2 regions of the Streptomyces sp. NPDC047014 genome follow, and region 1 is predicted to be linked to the other one. Evidence: predicted binding sites of a transcription regulator. Region 1 holds the regulator's gene; the other holds the start of a gene.
The links. Region 1 encodes HrcA, which represses chaperone genes, less so after heat shock. Its sites were predicted from a motif close to TTNGCACTCNGNNNNNCNGAGTGCNAA; they were not measured.
Positions count from the first base shown of each region.

Region 2: the regulator HrcA is predicted to act here: its motif matches at 1,309-1,335, upstream of groL (chaperonin GroEL).

Region 1 is NZ_JBEYVX010000049.1:17,313-25,628, forward strand. It holds gene ABZ873_RS23225 (Uma2 family endonuclease) at 1-111, shown strand, start outside; gene ABZ873_RS23230 (DUF3097 domain-containing protein) at 89-898, opposite strand; gene ABZ873_RS23235 (MBL fold metallo-hydrolase) at 927-1,652, opposite strand; gene hrcA (heat-inducible transcriptional repressor HrcA) at 1,816-2,832, shown strand; gene dnaJ (molecular chaperone DnaJ) at 2,833-3,972, shown strand; gene ABZ873_RS23250 (nitronate monooxygenase) at 4,131-5,222, shown strand; gene ABZ873_RS23255 (16S rRNA (uracil(1498)-N(3))-methyltransferase) at 5,219-5,962, shown strand; gene ABZ873_RS23260 (histidine triad nucleotide-binding protein) at 6,148-6,507, shown strand; gene ABZ873_RS23265 (ribonuclease Z) at 6,511-7,416, shown strand; gene ABZ873_RS23270 (PfkB family carbohydrate kinase) at 7,568-8,316, shown strand, end outside.
Region 2 is NZ_JBEYVX010000074.1:17,486-25,801, forward strand. It holds gene thrC (threonine synthase) at 1-190, shown strand, start outside; gene ABZ873_RS27380 (MoaD/ThiS family protein) at 247-525, shown strand; gene ABZ873_RS27385 (cold-shock protein) at 934-1,140, shown strand; gene groL (chaperonin GroEL) at 1,466-3,088, shown strand; gene ABZ873_RS27395 (hypothetical protein) at 3,223-3,786, shown strand; gene ABZ873_RS27400 (phosphoribosylanthranilate isomerase) at 3,875-4,483, shown strand; gene ABZ873_RS27405 (S41 family peptidase) at 4,480-5,397, opposite strand; gene ABZ873_RS27410 (hypothetical protein) at 5,586-5,882, opposite strand; gene ABZ873_RS27415 (DUF397 domain-containing protein) at 6,442-6,753, opposite strand; gene ABZ873_RS27420 (helix-turn-helix transcriptional regulator) at 6,737-7,573, opposite strand; gene ABZ873_RS27425 (hypothetical protein) at 7,689-7,907, shown strand; gene ABZ873_RS27430 (hypothetical protein) at 7,904-8,122, shown strand; partial or broken gene ABZ873_RS27435 (GNAT family protein) at 8,126-8,296, opposite strand; gene ABZ873_RS27440 (hypothetical protein) at 8,315-8,316, opposite strand, start outside.

The DNA of each region.
Region 1 (8,316 bases):
CAGCGCGTCTCGAAATTCGGCGAGCCGCTGCCGCTCGAACTGCTCGGCGTCGAGCTGGACACGAGCGAGTTCGGCACCTTCGAGGGCGTCAGGGCGCGCCGTCACCCGTGACGAAGTCGATCAGTTCCTCCACGCGGCCCAGCAGCGTCGGCTCCAGGTCCTTGTAGGACGTCACCCGGGACAGGATGTGCTGCCAGGCGGCGCCCGTGTGGTCCGGCCAGCCCAGGGCGCGGCAGACGCCCGTCTTCCAGTCCTGGCCGCGCGGGATCACCGGCCAGGCGGGGATGCCGAGGGCGGACGGTTTCACCGCCTGCCAGACGTCCACGTACGGGTGGCCCACCACCAGCACGTCCGGAGAGGTCACCTCCGCCGCGATACGGGACTCCTTCGAGCCCGGCACCAGATGGTCCACCAGCACCCCGAGGCGGGCGTCCGGGGCCGGGCCGAACTCCGCCACCACGGCCGGGAGGTCGTCCACGCCCTCCAGGTACTCCACCACCACGCCCTCGATGCGCAGGTCGTCGCCCCAGACCCGCTCCACCAGCTCGGCGTCGTGGCGGCCCTCCACGTAGATCCGGCCCGCCCGCGCCACCCGCGCGCGGGCGCCGGGCACCGCGATCGACCCGGAGGCGGTGCGGGCGGGGGCCACCGGGCCGCGGGGCGGGCGGACCAGCGTCACCACGGCCCCGTCCAGCAGGAAGCCGCGCGGCTCCATCGGGAAGACCCGGCGCTTGCCGAACCGGTCCTCCAGGGTCACCGTGCCCGCCTCGCAGGCCACCACCGCGCCGCAGAAGTCCGTACCGGCCACCTCGACCACGAGGTCGGGCTCCGCCGCCACCTCGGGCACGGCCTTCGGGCGCTTCCACTGCGGGGTCAGGTCGGGGGAGTACTCGCGCATCCGGCCGACATTAGGAGAGCCGCGCCCGTCATGCCCCCGACACGCCGAAACGCGCGGCCAGTGTGGCGCGTTGCGCACGGACGAACTCCGCCGTGACCACCGCTCCGTGACCCGGCACGTACAGCGCGTCCTCCCCGCCCAGCGCGAGCAGCCGGTCCAGGGCCGCCGGCCACTGCCGGGGCACCGCGTCCGGGCCCGCCGAGGGCTCGCCCGACTCCTCCACCAGGTCCCCGCAGAACACCGTCTCCCGCTCACCCGGGACGAAGACGGCCAGGTCGTGGGCGGTGTGGCCGGGCCCGACATTGGCCAGCAGCACCTGGAGCTCGCCCAGGTCCAGGGTCCACTCGCCCGAGACCCCGTGCCGGGGCACCGCCAGCAGGTCCGCCGCCTCGGCCGCCTCCGCCTCCGCGAGGCCGTGCCGGACGGCGTCCGCGCGCAGCTCCTCGCGGCCCGAGGAGAGCAGCGCGTCCAGGCCGACCGCGCCGAAGACCTCCGCCCCGGCGAAGGCCGCACCGCCCATCACATGATCGAAATGGCCGTGCGTGAATGCGAGATGGGTCACTCGCCGGCCGGTCAGCCGCTCCGCCTCGGCCCGCACCGCGGCCCCCTCGCGGACGCAGGAACCGGGGTCGACGAGGAGCACCGAGGCGTCCCCCACCACCAGTCCCACCGTGCAGTCCCACACCGGGAGGCGCCGCCGCCCGGTCCTTCCGGTCAGCCGTTCCCAGCCCGCCTCTTCCCAACGCACGTCCATGCCGCGACGCTACCCTGGCGGGCCTCCCTTGCCAGGGGCTCACCGCCCGGCCGTACACTGAGCGGGGGATCTCTGGCACTCGAACATCCAGAGTGCCAACGAACGCCAGAACACGTCGGAACGCGGCAGAAGACGGCCACAGACACAGCTGGAGGTGTGCGCGATGCTCAGCGAACGCAGACTCGAAGTGCTGCGCGCCATCGTCCAGGACTACGTCGGGACGGAGGAGCCGGTCGGCTCCAAGGCGCTCACCGAGCGGCACCGGCTCGGCGTCTCGCCCGCCACCGTGCGCAACGACATGGCCGTGCTGGAGGAGGAGGGCTACATCGCCCAGCCCCACACCAGCGCCGGCCGGATCCCCACCGACAAGGGCTACCGCCTCTTCGTGGACCGGCTGGCGGGGGTCAAGCCCCTGTCGACGCCCGAGCGGCGGGCCATCCAGAACTTCCTCGACGGCGCCGTGGACCTCGACGACGTCGTGGGCCGCACGGTGCGGCTGCTCGCGCAGCTCACCCGGCAGGTCGCCGTCGTCCAGTACCCGAGCCTGACCCGGTCGACCGTCCGGCACGTGGAGCTGCTGTCGCTGGCTCCCGCGCGCCTGATGCTCGTACTGATCACGGACACCGGGCGGGTGGAGCAGCGGCTGATCGACTGCCCCAGCCCCTTCGGTGAGGCGTCGCTCTCGGACCTGCGGGCGCGGCTCAACAGCCGGGTCGTCGGCAGGCGCTTCACCGATGTGCCGCCGCTCGTCCAGGACCTCCCCGAGTCCTTCGACGCGGACGACCGCGGCACAGTCTCCACCGTGCTGTCGACGCTGCTCGAAACCCTGGTCGAGGAGGCGGAGGAGCGGCTGATGATCGGCGGTACCGCCAATCTCACGCGCTTCGGACACGATTTCCCCCTGACGATCAGGCCGGTGCTGGAGGCGCTGGAGGAGCAGGTCGTGCTCCTCAAGCTGCTCGGCGAGGCCAACGAGTCGGGGATGGCCGTACGGATCGGGCACGAGAACGCCTACGAGGGGCTGAACTCCACGTCGGTCGTCTCGGTCGGTTACGGTTCGGGCGGCGAAACAGTCGCCAAACTCGGCGTGGTCGGACCGACCCGCATGGACTACCCCGGAACGATGGGAGCGGTACGCGCAGTGGCACGTTACGTCGGACAGATCCTGGCGGAGTCGTAAGTGGCCACCGACTACTACGCCGTACTCGGCGTGCGCCGCGACGCATCGCAGGACGAGATCAAGAAGGCGTTCCGGCGGCTCGCGCGCGAGCTGCACCCGGATGTGAACCCTGATCCCAAGACGCAGGAGCGTTTCAAGGAGATCAACGCCGCCTACGAGGTGCTGTCGGACCCGCAGAAGAAGCAGGTCTACGACCTCGGCGGCGACCCGCTGTCCGCCTCCGGCGGTGGCGGCGGCGCGGGCGGCTTCGGTGCGGGCGGCTTCGGCAACTTCTCCGACATCATGGACGCCTTCTTCGGCCAGGCGTCCCAGCGCGGCCCGCGCTCGCGCACCCGGCGCGGGCAGGACGCCATGATCCGCCTGGACCTGGAGCTGGACGAGGCGGCCTTCGGGACCACCAAGGACATCCAGGTCGACACGGCCGTGGTCTGCAACACCTGCTCCGGCGAGGGCGCCGCCCCCGGCACCTCGGCGCAGACATGTGACATGTGCCGCGGCCGCGGTGAGGTCTCGCAGGTCACCCGCTCCTTCCTGGGCCAGGTCATGACCTCGCGCCCCTGCCCGCAGTGCCAGGGCTTCGGCACCGTGGTCCCGACCCCGTGCCACGAGTGCGCGGGCGACGGCCGGGTCCGCTCCCGCCGCAGCCTGACGGTCAAGATCCCCGCGGGCGTCGAGAACGGCACCCGGATCCAGCTCTCGGGCGAGGGCGAGGTCGGCCCCGGCGGCGGCCCCGCCGGCGACCTGTACGTGGAGATCCACGAGCTGGCGCACCCGACCTTCCAGCGGCGCGGGGACGACCTGCACTGCACGGTCACCATCCCGATGACCGCGGCCGCCCTCGGCACCAAATGCCCGCTGGAGACGCTGGACGGCCTGGAGGAGATCGACATCCGGCCCGGCACCGGCTCCGGGCAGGCGATCCCGCTGCACGGGCGCGGCGTCACCCACCTGCGCGGCGGCGGGCGCGGCGACCTGATCGTGCACGTCGAGGTCACCACCCCGGGCAAGCTGGACGCCCAGCAGGAGGAGCTGCTGCGCCAGCTGGCGAAGCTGCGCGGCGAGGAGCGGCCCATGGGCCAGTTTGCGCCGGGCCAGCAGGGGCTGTTCAGCCGCCTCAAGGACGCGTTCAACGGCCGCTGACCGGCGGACGCAGCGCATACGGAGCCCGGTCCGGGCAGTCCCCGGACCGGGCTCCGCGCATGTTCCGGACGGGCTCCGCGGCTGCCGCCGGGAGCGGCCCGTGCCGGGCCGATTGCGGTGATTCGGCCCCCTGAGCGGGACATGGCACGATGCAGTCCATGTCCACCGCACCGAACGGTCTCTCCCGGTACCCGATCGTGCAGGCTCCCATGGCGGGCGGTGCCTCCTGCCCGCCGCTCGCCGCGGCCGTGTGCGAGGCCGGCGCCCTGGGCTTCCTGGCCGGCGGCTACAAGACCGCCGAGGGGATGTACGAGGAGATCAAGCAGGTGCGCGCGCTCACCCGGCACCCCTTCGGCGTCAACCTCTTCCTGCCGCAGACCGGGTACGTGGACCCGGCCGCCGTGGAGGCGTACCGCGGGCAGCTGGCCGGTGAGGCCAGCTGGTACGAGATCTCGCTCGCCGAGGAGGACATCATCGGCACCAGCGACGACGGCTACGACGCCAAGCTCGCCATCCTCCTGGAGGACCCGGTCCCGGTGGTCTCCTTCACCTTCGGCTGTCCCGCCTCCGCCTCGCTGGCCGCCCTGCGCAAGGCCGGTACGTACACCGTGGTCACGGTGACCTCCGCCGAGGAGGCCCGGACCGCCCAGCGGGCCGGCGCCGACGCCGTCTGCGTCCAGGGCGTCGAGGCCGGCGGCCACCAGGGCACCCACCGGGACGACCCGCAGATCGACGGCACGGCCGCCGTGGGACTGCTCGCGCTGGTGGCGCAGGTACGGGAGGCCGTGGCGCTCCCGATCATCGCGGCGGGCGGGGTCATGCGGGGCGCGCAGATCGCCGCCCTGCTGGCCGCGGGCGCGGTGGCGGCGCAGCTCGGGACGGCCTTCCTGGCCTGCCCCGAGTCGGGGGCGGACCCCGTGCACAAGAGGGCGCTGACGGACCCGCTGTTCGTCCGGACCGAGCTGACCCGGGCCTTCTCCGGGCGGCCGGCCCGGGGCCTGGTGAACCGCTTCATGCGCGAGCACGGCCCCTACGCCCCGGCCGCCTACCCGCAGGTGCACCACCTCACCTCACCCCTGCGCAAGGCGGCCGCCGCGGCCGGGGACCCGCAGGGCATGGCCCTGTGGGCGGGCCAGGGGCACCGGCTGGCGCGGGCGCTGCCGGCGGCGCAGCTGATGGAGGTGCTGGCGGCGGAACTGGCCGAGGCGCAGAGGGTGTTGAAGGAAACGGAAATGAGGAGTGCGTCATGACGGCCCCGGTGTTCGTGGTGGAAGAGGTCCCCGCGGGGGCGGCGTACGTGCTGGACGGCCCGGAGGGCCGGCACGCGGTGTCGGTGAAGCGGCTGAACCCGGGCGAGGCGCTGGTGCTCACGGACGGCCGGGGCGGCTGGGCGGAGGCCGTCGTGACGGCGGCCGAGGGCAAGGACCGGCTGGTCGTGGCGGTGTCCGCGGCGGGCGAGGAGCCGGAGCCGGGGGTGCGGATCACGGTGGTCCAGGCCCTGCCCAAGGGGGACCGCGGGGAACTGGCGGTCGAGACGATGACCGAGACCGGGGTGGACGCGATCGTGCCCTGGCAGGCTTCGCGCTGCATCACCCAGTGGCGCGGCGAGCGCGGGGCGAAGTCCCTGGCCAAGTGGCGGGCCACGGCCCGGGAGGCGGGCAAGCAGTCCCGCCGGGTCCGCTTCCCCGAGGTGGCCGAGGCGATGTCCACCAAGCAGGTGGCGGCGCTGCTGGCGGAGGCCGACCTCGCGATGGTGCTGCACGAGGACCGCGACACCCCCTCGCAGGCGCTGGCCACGGCGGAACTGCCCGCCTCCGGGCAGGTCGTCCTGGTGGTCGGCCCGGAAGGGGGCGTCTCCCCGGAGGAGCTGGCCGTCTTCGCCGCCGCGGGTGCCCACCCGTACCGGCTGGGCCGTTCCGTGCTGCGGACCTCCACCGCCGGGACGGCGGCCACCGCGGTGCTGCTGGCCCGGACGGGGCGCTGGGCCTGACGGGAGTGGGCGGGGCGGGCGGGCGAGCCGGGCGGGCGGGCGAGCCGGGCGGGCGAGCCGGGCGGGCGGGCGAGCCGGGCGGGCGAGCCGGGCGGGCTGGGCGGCCCGGGCGGCAATACCCGCTCGCGGCGGGCGGCCGGCTGGATACGATGCCCGGAACGATCACCATCACGGGAGGCGCGGCTATGGCCGGGGAACCGCAGGCGGACTGCCTGTTCTGCAAGATCGTCGAGGGGGCCGTCCCCGCGACGGTGGTCCGCGAGTCGGAGACGACCATCGCCTTCCGGGACATCAACCCGCAGGCGCCCACGCACGTGCTCGTCATCCCCAAGGCGCACTACCCGGACGCGGCCTCGCTGGCCGCCGCCGAGCCGGGCATCGCCGCCGACATACTGCGTGAGGCCGCCCGGGTCGCCGCCGACGAGAAGATCGTCGAGCACGGCTACCGGATCGTCTTCAACACCGGCGCGGGCGCCGGGCAGACCGTCTTCCACGCCCACGCGCACGTCCTCGGTGGCCGCGGCCTCCAGTGGCCCCCGGGATAGCACGTGTCCACACGCGAGTTCGTGGTGCTGGGCACCGCCAGCCAGGTGCCCACCCGCCACCGCAACCACAACGGCTACCTCCTGCGCTGGGACGGCGAGGGCATCCTCTTCGACCCGGGCGAGGGCACCCAGCGCCAGATGCTGCGCGCCGGGGTGGCCGCGCACGACATCGACCGGATCTGCGTCACCCACTTCCACGGTGACCACAGCCTCGGCCTCGCCGGGGTGATCCAGCGGATCAACCTCGACCAGGTCCCGCACCCGGTCACCGCGCACTACCCGGCCTCCGGGCAGCAGTTCTTCGACCGCCTCCGGTACGCCACCGCCTACCGGGAGACCGTCCCGCTGCGCGAGGAACCGGTCTCCGCCGATGGGCCGCTGGCGCGCGGGGCCTCGTACGTCCTGGAGGCCCGGCTGCTCTCGCACCCGGTGGAGTCCTTCGGCTACCGGATCACCGAGCCCGACGGGCGTCGGATGGTGCCCGAGCTGCTCGCGCGGCACGGCATCACCGGGCCCGACGTGGGCCGCATCCAGCGCGAGGGCCGGCTCGGGGACGTGAGCCTGGAGCAGGTCAGCGAGGCCCGGCCGGGCCAGAGCTTCGCCTTCGTCATGGACACCCGGCTCTGCCCCGGCGTGGACGCGCTCGCGCAGGGCTGCGACATGCTGGTGATCGAGTCCACCTTCCTCGACGAGGACGAACGGCTCGCCACCGACCACGGCCACCTCACCGCCGGACAGGCGGCCCGGGTGGCACGGGACGCGGGCGTCCGGCACCTGGTGCTGACCCACTTCTCGCAGCGCTACACCGACCCCTCCGAGTTCGAGCGGCAGGCGCGCGCCGCGGGCTACGAGGGCGAGCTGACCATCGCCGCGGACCTGGTCCGGGTGCCGGTGCCCAAGCGGGCCTGACGGGCGGGGCCGGGGCCCGGACCCGGCGCCGCCCGCAGGGCCTTTACGGGGTGATCTGCGCCACACTGGGTTCTGGTCCTGGCCGGAGTGGGAAAACCTGGCAGCTTTCCACCGAAGAGACGGCCCTTCGAGATCGCCAGGGGAGTACACCGTGACCAGTCGGGACTTCGACAGCCGCCCCGCCCCCGCCGTGGACCCGCTCGGTCCGCTCCGGGACCCCGAGGAACCGGGCTGCGACGTCTTCCTGACCGGAACCGTCTTCCTCGACATCATCTTCACCGGCCTGGACTCGGCGCCCGTCCGCGGTACGGAGTCCTGGGCGCGCGGCATGGGCTCCAGCCCCGGCGGCGTCGCCAACATGGCCACCGCCCTCTCCCGGCTCGGCCTGCGCACCTCCCTGGCCGCCGCCTTCGGCGACGACCACTACGGCGAGTACTGCTGGGACGCCCTGGAGCAGGGCGAGGGCATCGACCTGTCCATGTCGCGGACCGTCCCCGGCTGGCACAGCCCCGTCACGGTCTCCATGGCCTACGAGGGCGAGCGCACGATGGTCTCGCACGGCCACGAGGCCCCTCCGCCGGCGGGCCCCGGGCCCTTCCCGCAGTGCCCGCCGCGCGCCCGCGCGGCCGTGGCCTCGCTGGCGCCCGGCCGGGGCGAGGAGTGGATCGCCGAGGCGGCCCGGCGCGGCTCGCGGATCTTCGCGGACGTCGGCTGGGACGAGAGCGGCCGCTGGGACCTGGCGGCCCTGGCCGACCTGGACCACTGCGAGGCGTTCCTGCCGAACGCCGGCGAGGCGATGCGCTACACCCGCACCGACTGTCCCCGGAAGGCGGCCCGGGCCCTGGCGGAGAAGGTGCCGATCGCGGTGGTGACCATGGGCGCGGAGGGCTCGTACGCCGT
Region 2 (8,316 bases), on a different contig from region 1:
CGCGGGCGGCGTGACCGTCGGCGTGACGAAGAAGCTCATCGAGAGCGGGCACCTGGACCCGGCGCTGACCACCGTCGTCCTCAACACCGGTGACGGCCTCAAGACCCTGGAGGCGGTGGCCGCGGACAGCGGGCAGACCGCCACCATCCGCCCCAGCCTGGACGCCTTCCGCGCCGCCGGCCTGGCCTGAGCATCCCTCCCGTACTCCCGGCAACTCCCGGCAACTTCCGGAAAGGCAGTAGCGCCATGAGCGTCAACGTCCGCATCCCCACCATCCTGCGCACCTACACCGGCGGTCAGGCCGAGGTCCCGGCGGAGGGCGCGACCCTCGCCGAGGTCATCGAGTCCCTGGAGAAGAACCACCCGGGCATCGCCGCGCGCGTCCTGGACGACCAGGGCAAGCTGCGCCGCTTCGTGAACGTCTACGTCAACGACGACGACGTGCGTTTCGAGGGCGGGCTCCAGGCGGTGACGCCGGACGGCGCCGGAGTTTCGATCATCCCGGCGGTCGCGGGCGGCTGCTGACCCCTCCCGGGCCCCTTCCCGGCCCTCCCCGCTCCACCGCAATTACCCCCTCCGCGAAAAGCGGAGGGGGTAATTCTGCTTGATTGGGCACGGTAGAGTTGGGGAAGTCCCCTCCGCTGGACTTGCCCGCCGCATATGTACGGGTCGCGTGAGGGTCGACATCGGGTCAATGTGCGGGCGCGATATGGGGCTTTGGCGAGATATGCCGGGCCCGAGTTGCCCTGGAATATTCCAAATTTTCACTCTATTTCAATGTTTCTCGGTGTCCAGATTTCTCGTCGGATTGACCTGTTGCAGACAGCACTCGCGCAGATACATTCAGCCTCGGTCGACGCGTTCCGACGCAAGTTCTGACCCGGTAACGCGAAGTGCGTTCCCGCGCAAGGGCCAGTAATAGGGGAGTTAGGCATGGCTCAGGGCACCGTCAAGTGGTTCAACGCGGAGAAGGGCTACGGCTTCATCGCGGTCGACGGTGGTGCGGATGTGTTCGTCCACTACAGCGCCATCCAGATGGACGGGTACCGCACCCTTGAAGAGGGTCAGCGGGTCGAGTTCGAGATCTCGCAGGGCCAGAAGGGTCCGCAGGCGGACATGGTCAAGCTCGCGCTCGGCTAGTCCTGGGAGCATCGACCACCGACGCACGGTCTTCACCGCAGACCTGGAAGACCTTCGAGGGGCCCACATCCCGGACACGGGGTGTGGGCCCCTCGCGTGTGCGCGGCGCCGGGGCCCGTTGTTCCCGAGCCGCTTGCACTCGGAGGGGTCGAGTGCTAATCATTGGCGTTAGCACTCTCCGAGTGAGAGTGCTACTGAACGAGGACCGGGTCGGTGAGGCCCGCAGGGTCCGGTGGGAAGGAACCGCCGGGCACGCAGGCCGTCCGTCGCGGGCGCGGGCGCGGTCCTGGGAGCAATCCACCGCTGTCCGGGAGGACCACTTCAGATGGCCAAGATCATTGCGTTCGACGAGGAGGCCCGGCGCGGCCTCGAGCGTGGGATGAACCAGCTCGCCGACGCCGTCAAGGTCACCCTTGGCCCCAAGGGTCGCAACGTCGTCCTTGAGAAGAAGTGGGGCGCCCCCACGATCACCAACGACGGTGTCTCCATCGCCAAGGAGATCGAGCTCGAGGACCCGTACGAGAAGATCGGCGCCGAGCTGGTCAAGGAAGTCGCCAAGAAGACGGACGACGTCGCCGGCGACGGTACGACCACCGCCACCGTGCTGGCCCAGGCGCTCGTCCGCGAGGGCCTGCGCAACGTGGCCGCCGGTGCGAACCCGATGGCCCTCAAGCGTGGTATCGAGAAGGCCGTCGAGGCCGTCTCCGCCGCCCTGCTCGCCCAGGCCAAGGATGTCGAGACCAAGGAGCAGATCGCTTCGACGGCCTCCATCTCCGCCGCCGACACCCAGATCGGCGAGCTCATCGCCGAGGCCATGGACAAGGTCGGCAAGGAAGGCGTCATCACCGTCGAGGAGTCCCAGACCTTCGGTCTGGAGCTGGAGCTCACCGAGGGTATGCGCTTCGACAAGGGCTACATCTCGGCGTACTTCGCCACCGACATGGAGCGTATGGAGTCGGCTCTCGACGACCCGTACATCCTGATCGTCAACTCCAAGATCGGCTCGGTCAAGGACCTGCTGCCGCTCCTGGAGAAGGTCATGCAGTCCGGCAAGCCGCTGCTGATCATCGCCGAGGACGTCGAGGGCGAGGCCCTGTCGACCCTGGTCGTCAACAAGATCCGCGGCACCTTCAAGTCCGTCGCCGTCAAGGCCCCGGGCTTCGGTGACCGCCGCAAGGCCATGCTCGGTGACATCGCCATCCTCACGGGCGGCACGGTCATCTCCGAGGAGGTCGGCCTCAAGCTGGAGAACGCCGGTCTCGACCTGCTGGGCCGCGCCCGCAAGGTCGTCATCACCAAGGACGAGACGACCATCGTCGACGGTGCCGGTGACAGCGACCAGGTCCAGGGCCGCGTGAACCAGATCCGCGCCGAGATCGAGAACTCGGACTCGGACTACGACCGCGAGAAGCTCCAGGAGCGCCTGGCGAAGCTGGCCGGCGGCGTGGCCGTCATCAAGGCCGGTGCCGCGACCGAGGTCGAGCTCAAGGAGCGCAAGCACCGCATCGAGGACGCCGTCCGCAACGCGAAGGCCGCCGTCGAGGAGGGCATCGTCGCCGGTGGTGGCGTGGCCCTGCTCCAGGCGTCCGCCGTCTTCGACAAGCTGGAGCTCGACGGCGACGAGGCGACCGGCGCCAACGCCGTGAAGCTCGCGCTGGAGGCCCCGCTCAAGCAGATCGCCGTCAACGGTGGCCTGGAGGGTGGCGTCGTCGTGGAGAAGGTGCGCAACCTTCCCATCGGCCACGGCCTGAACGCCGCGTCCGGCGAGTACGTCGACATGATCGCCGAGGGCATCATCGACCCGGCGAAGGTGACGCGCTCCGCGCTGCAGAACGCCGCGTCGATCGCCGCGCTGTTCCTGACGACCGAGGCCGTCATCGCCGACAAGCCCGAGAAGGCCGGTGCCCCCGCGGGCGGCGGCATGCCGGGTGGTGACATGGACTTCTGATCGTCCTGAGGGTCGATCGGCTGTTCTCGAACGAGGGCGGCACCCCGACGGGGGTGCCGCCCTCGGGCGTTCCCGGCCCGTCCGGGCGGTAAAACCTATGGCCGGGGCGGGGGCGGGCGTGTGAACGTACGCGCATGGGGAGTTCGTGGGCCTACGCGGTGTTCCGGACCGATGATCTCGGGGAGGCCCATCGCCGGGCCCGGATGCTGTGCGCGCGGATGCGGCCGCTCGAACCGGAGATGTGGCTGTGCGCGCGGACGCGGACGGTGGCCGAGGCGCGGGGCATGGCGGCGCTGCTGCCGGCGGGCATGTTCGACCCGTCGGACTACTGGTCCGCGGCCGACACCTGGTACCTGGGCGCGGAACTCCCGCGCGACGACCACGAGCTGGCCGCCGCGCTGCCGCTGACCGTGGACGCGTACGCGGCTCCGGGCGCGGTGGAGCAGGCGTTCCTGCGGGTGCTGCGGGGCGGGGTGGCCACGATGCTGTGGCGGGGGGCCTGGCCGGAGGTGCCGGGGATCCCGTCCGCGTCGGCCGACCCCACGAACCAGCGGGTGGAACTCGACCTGAACGAGGGACACCCGGAGGGCCGCCACACGGTCTACGCGCACTTCGCGGACCCGGACGAGATCGGCGCGGCGCATCTCGCCGAGGCGATCGGCGGCACGCTCCTGGGCCCCGCCCAACGAGGCCGCTGACGGCACGGATCCGGCCCCGACGGCGTGTGAGGCGCGGGTCCGGGCAGAGCCCGGGAGACGGCGGGGCGGCTCCGCATACGCTGGAGGCATGGCTGACCTCTTCGTGAAGATCTGCGGGCTGCGGACCGCGCCGGACGTGGACGCCGCCGTGGCGGCGGGAGCCGATGCCGTCGGCTTCGTCTTCGCCCCCGGCAGCCCCCGTACGGTCGGCGCCGCGGCGGCGCGGGAGCTGGCGGCGCGGGTGCCGGAGTCGGTGCTCACCGTCGGGGTGTTCCGCGGGCAGCCGGTGGCGGAGGTGCGGCGGTTCGCCGAGGAGAGCGGGGTGCGGGCCGTACAGCTGCACGGCGAGGAGGGGCCCGAGGAGTTCGCGGCGCTGCGCGCGGACGGCCGGACCCTGCTGCGGGCCACCGCGCTGCCGGTGGAGCGCTGCGGTGCGTACGGGGAGGACCTGCTGCTGCTGGACGCGCCCGACCCCGGCTCCGGGAAGCCGTGGAACTGGGGGGCGGCGGATTTCACCGCGCCCGAGGGCCGCTGGCTGCTGGCGGGCGGGCTGCACGCGGGCAATGTGCGCGAGGCGCTGGAGACGACCGGGGCGTGGGGCGTGGACGTCTCCAGCGGCGTCGAGCGGGAGCGCGGGGTGAAGTCCCCGGAGCTGATCCGCGCCTTCGTGACGGCGGCGCGGGGCGGCCGGCCCTAGGAGGCGGACGAGGCGGAGGCGGCGGAGGCCGTTCTCGTCGCCAGCGCCTTGAGGGCGGTTTCGAGGGCCTGGTCCGCCGGGGCGGGGAGGTCGGGGGTGACGCCCACACCCTCCCAGTTGCCGCCCGTCACGGTGTTCACGGTGCGGGCGATCGGCACCGTCACCTGGATGTGCTCGGTGAGGGTGTGCCGGACGGTGGGGTGGGCGCCGCCGCGGGTGGTCTCGCCGACGAGGGTGGCGCGGCCGTGGGCCTGGAGGGTGTAGGCGACGTCCTCGCCGCCGGAGAAGGTGAGGGCGCTGGTGAGGATGTACACCGGGCGGTCGAGGTAGCGGGGCGCGGGCAGGTGGCCGGCGGTCCAGTACTGGCGGGTGGTGCCGGTGGGGCCGTCGTGGATGTCGTTGAGGTGGGTCTGGTCGTCGGGGAAGAAGTAGCTGCACCACATCGCGGCGCCCTCGGGCATGCCGCCGCGGCAGGACCGGAGGTCCAGGACGAGGGCGGTGCTGCCGGCGGCGAGCTGCATGGCGGCGCCCATGGCGGGGGCGCCCTCGTCGGTGCCGGGTATGTAGGTGATCCGGACGACCGCGACGCCGTCGTCCAGGGTCTCCACGCGCCGGACGCCCTGGTTCTCGCTGCGGAGCAGGGCGAGGAAGGCGGCGCGGCCGGCGTCCTGGTCCTCGGGCTCCAGGGACAGGGGCTCCGCGGACCAGAGCAGCCGCATGTGCTTGTCGGGGCAGACCTCCTGGAGGTCGGCGGTGACGGCCGCGCAGAGCGCGGGCCCGTCCAGCCCGTCGTACGCGCCGTCCGCGCGGCGGCGGCGGATCGCGATGCCGATCCGCTCGGCCTTCTCGGGGAAGACGTAGCCGGTCCCGATGTGGTGCAGGGCCTGTTCGATGATCTCTTCGGTGTGAGGCACGGCGCGCCATGCTAGGCCCGCACGGCGTTCACCGCAGCGGGTTTTCGTCCCCCCTGCCCGCCCCGCCCGGACGGCCGGGCACGACCGGCGTTCCGGTGACGGCGAGGCCGAGGCGCATCGGGAGCATGACGCCGTGGAGACCTCGCCCATCCACTGGACGGCCTTCTCGGTGGCGGCGACCGCCGCGGTCAGCAGGGGCCTGCGGGAGGCGACGGCGGCACACAGGGGAGCGGGCACCCCGCCGTCGTGCCGAGCGCGGCGGGTCCGAAGCCGAGGTCGCGGGTGCCGCGGCCCGCGTCGGCGGACAGGCCCGGCAGGAGGGTGACGCAGACGATGCCCGCCACGGACACGGCGGCGAGGACGGTCGGGACGACGGGGGCGGTGGTGCGGCGAGCGAAGACGGCCGCCGGGACGCCGAGCGCCACGGCCAGGACGCAGAATCCGAGGACGAGGCCCGGTACCGCGCCCATCGACGCTTCGCTCATGAGGGTGTCTCCTCGGGGGCGTGGTACGACGTGCTGACGTTGCCCCACTGCGTGATGACCGTCTGCCCGGCGGAGACGGACTGGTAGGCGTCGCCGCTGGTGGTGGCGGCGTACGCGGCGGTCCCCCGGCGACGGCTCCGATGGCCGACGTCCGCATGAGCATGCGAACCCCTCCCCAGTCCGTTGAGCTGTTCCGGCGAGTGACGCTAGAGATGCACCGGTGACGGTCCAGGTGAATACGAGCCGTTCGCCACGACACACCGGTGCGTGGGGAGGGCGGGGTGGACCCCCGTCGGGGGCTGCTGCGGCTGCGGGGATGCTCGGTCGGGCGGGAGCGCGGCCGTCGCCGACGGGCCCGAATCGACCGGCGCCGGCTGCCGCTGGGCAACGGCCAGGATCGCCATGGCCGCGACGGATGGTGCGGTCGGCGGCGTGGCGAACAAGGTGAAGCAGGTCGCGAACCGGCTCGGGAACGAGGCCACCGAGGGCGTCGTCCAGAACCTCTGAGCCGACCCCCTTCGGGCGCACCGCGTACTGGCTGCGCCCGAAGGCATGTGGGTCAGACGCTGGCGATGAACGCCGTCCAGGCGGTTGCGCCGAAGGCGATGTGCGGGCCGTCCGTCACCTTCGAGTCCCGGACGGGCACGATGTCGACGTGCGCGTCGCAGACCTCGACGCAGCTGCCGCCGTCGCCGTCACTGTGGGTGGACTTCCGCCAGCTGCCCATCTCCAGGCAGCTACCGCCGCTGGCGTCGCTGTAGCTGGACTTGTGCCAGGTGGCCATCTCCAGGCAGTCGCCGCCGCTGGCGTCGCTGTAGGAAGACTTGTGCCAGATGGCTGTCGAGAGGTCGTACTCAGGCGTGCTGGTCATGTTCGTAATCCTCCGCCACCGACTCGATCAAGGCCAGAGATTCACGCGGGGGAAGCGCGTTGGCCGTAAGGAGATCGTAGGCCAGTGTGTGGCGGGCCACCGTCGCCGGATCGTCGAAAAGCTGCCCCGTATCCATGCCTTGGACGTAAGCCAGTGGGGGAGCGTCTTCGAAGGACATCAGCTTGAGAGAACCCGCCATCGCTGCGTGCATGCCAGCGCTGAACGGGAGGACCTGGACGATGATGCGGCGCTGGCGCACCAGATTGGCAATGTGGCGCAGAGCTTCGGCCAGCACCTTCTTGCTCTTGCCTACGCGGCGCAGTACGGCCTCGTCGAGCACGCACCAAAACATGGGGGGAGTTGGAGCGTCGAGCACCTCGGAGCGCTCCAACCGGTTCGCGACCAGTTCGCCGATAGCCTCCTCGTCCGCGGTGGGATGGCCAGCGCGGAACACTTCGCGCGCGTACGCCTCTGTCTGGAGCAGCCCCGGGATCAGCTGGGGCGCGTACTCACGGATGGCCGTCGCCAAGGCTTCCGCCTTGGCTGCCTCCGCGAAGTGGTCGGGATACTTCGTTTTGGCCGCCGCCTCGCAGTTTCGCTCGAAAAAGCCGTCCGTCTCGAGGAGTTCGTCCAGCTGTCGGGCGAACCGAAGATGCATTCGACGCGTACCCGCTTCGAGTTGGCCGATGAACGACCCGCTGACGTACAGCGCTGCGCCCAGTTCGTTCTGGCTGAGCCCGGCGCGTTCGCGGGCAACGCGCAGCTCAGCGCCCAGAAAGGCGCGTGGGGAGGAGGAGGGATCGAGGATTTTCGTTGCCATGGCAACTCCCAATCAACACATGGGGGTGTTCCCGGGTGCTTTCTTGAAAGGCTAGCCATCTGGTCGCCACTCTGTGTCGAGAAGTCGCATACTCAGAGTGGAAAGGTGACATGTCATGGTGCTCTCGCCCAAGGAACGGATGCAGGCGGCGGAGGAGGCCGTACGGGAGCTCAAGGCTGCGCTCGACGGGGTGGGGGTGACGTTCCCCTCGCTCGGGGTGGAGCGGGTGTCTGCGGCCGGAACGTACGGCTTGCCGCTGGTGGATCTGGGGCGGTGCAATCTGGACACCGCGCTACGGCTGGCGGCCGTACTGCACGAGCGGTCGCACCCATGAGCGGGTGCGACCGGACGCGGGTGGAGGCCGCGCTGGAAGGGTTCTTCGAGGTGGCGCGGAGCTGGGAGTTCGAGCTGGCCTGGAAACTGTGCTGGCTGGAACGGGAGTTCGCGGAGGCGGGCTGGAAGGGCGGGCCGCCGGCCAGCCAGGAATCGGTGCGCGATCTGGACCGCTTCCTGCGGGGGGCCCGGGGGGCCGAGGAGGCGGGGGCGTAGGGGTCAGTCCGTGCGGAGGCGCGCGTGGAGGTGTTCGTCGTGCCAGCCGTCGGAGTGGAGGAGGGCGCCCCTCATGGTGCCCTCCAGGGGGAATCCGGCCCTGAGGGCCACGGCGCAGGACGCCGGATTCCGTACGGAGTGCGTGATGCGCACGCGGTGCAGGCCCAGGTCCTCGAAGGCCCAGCGGGACGCCT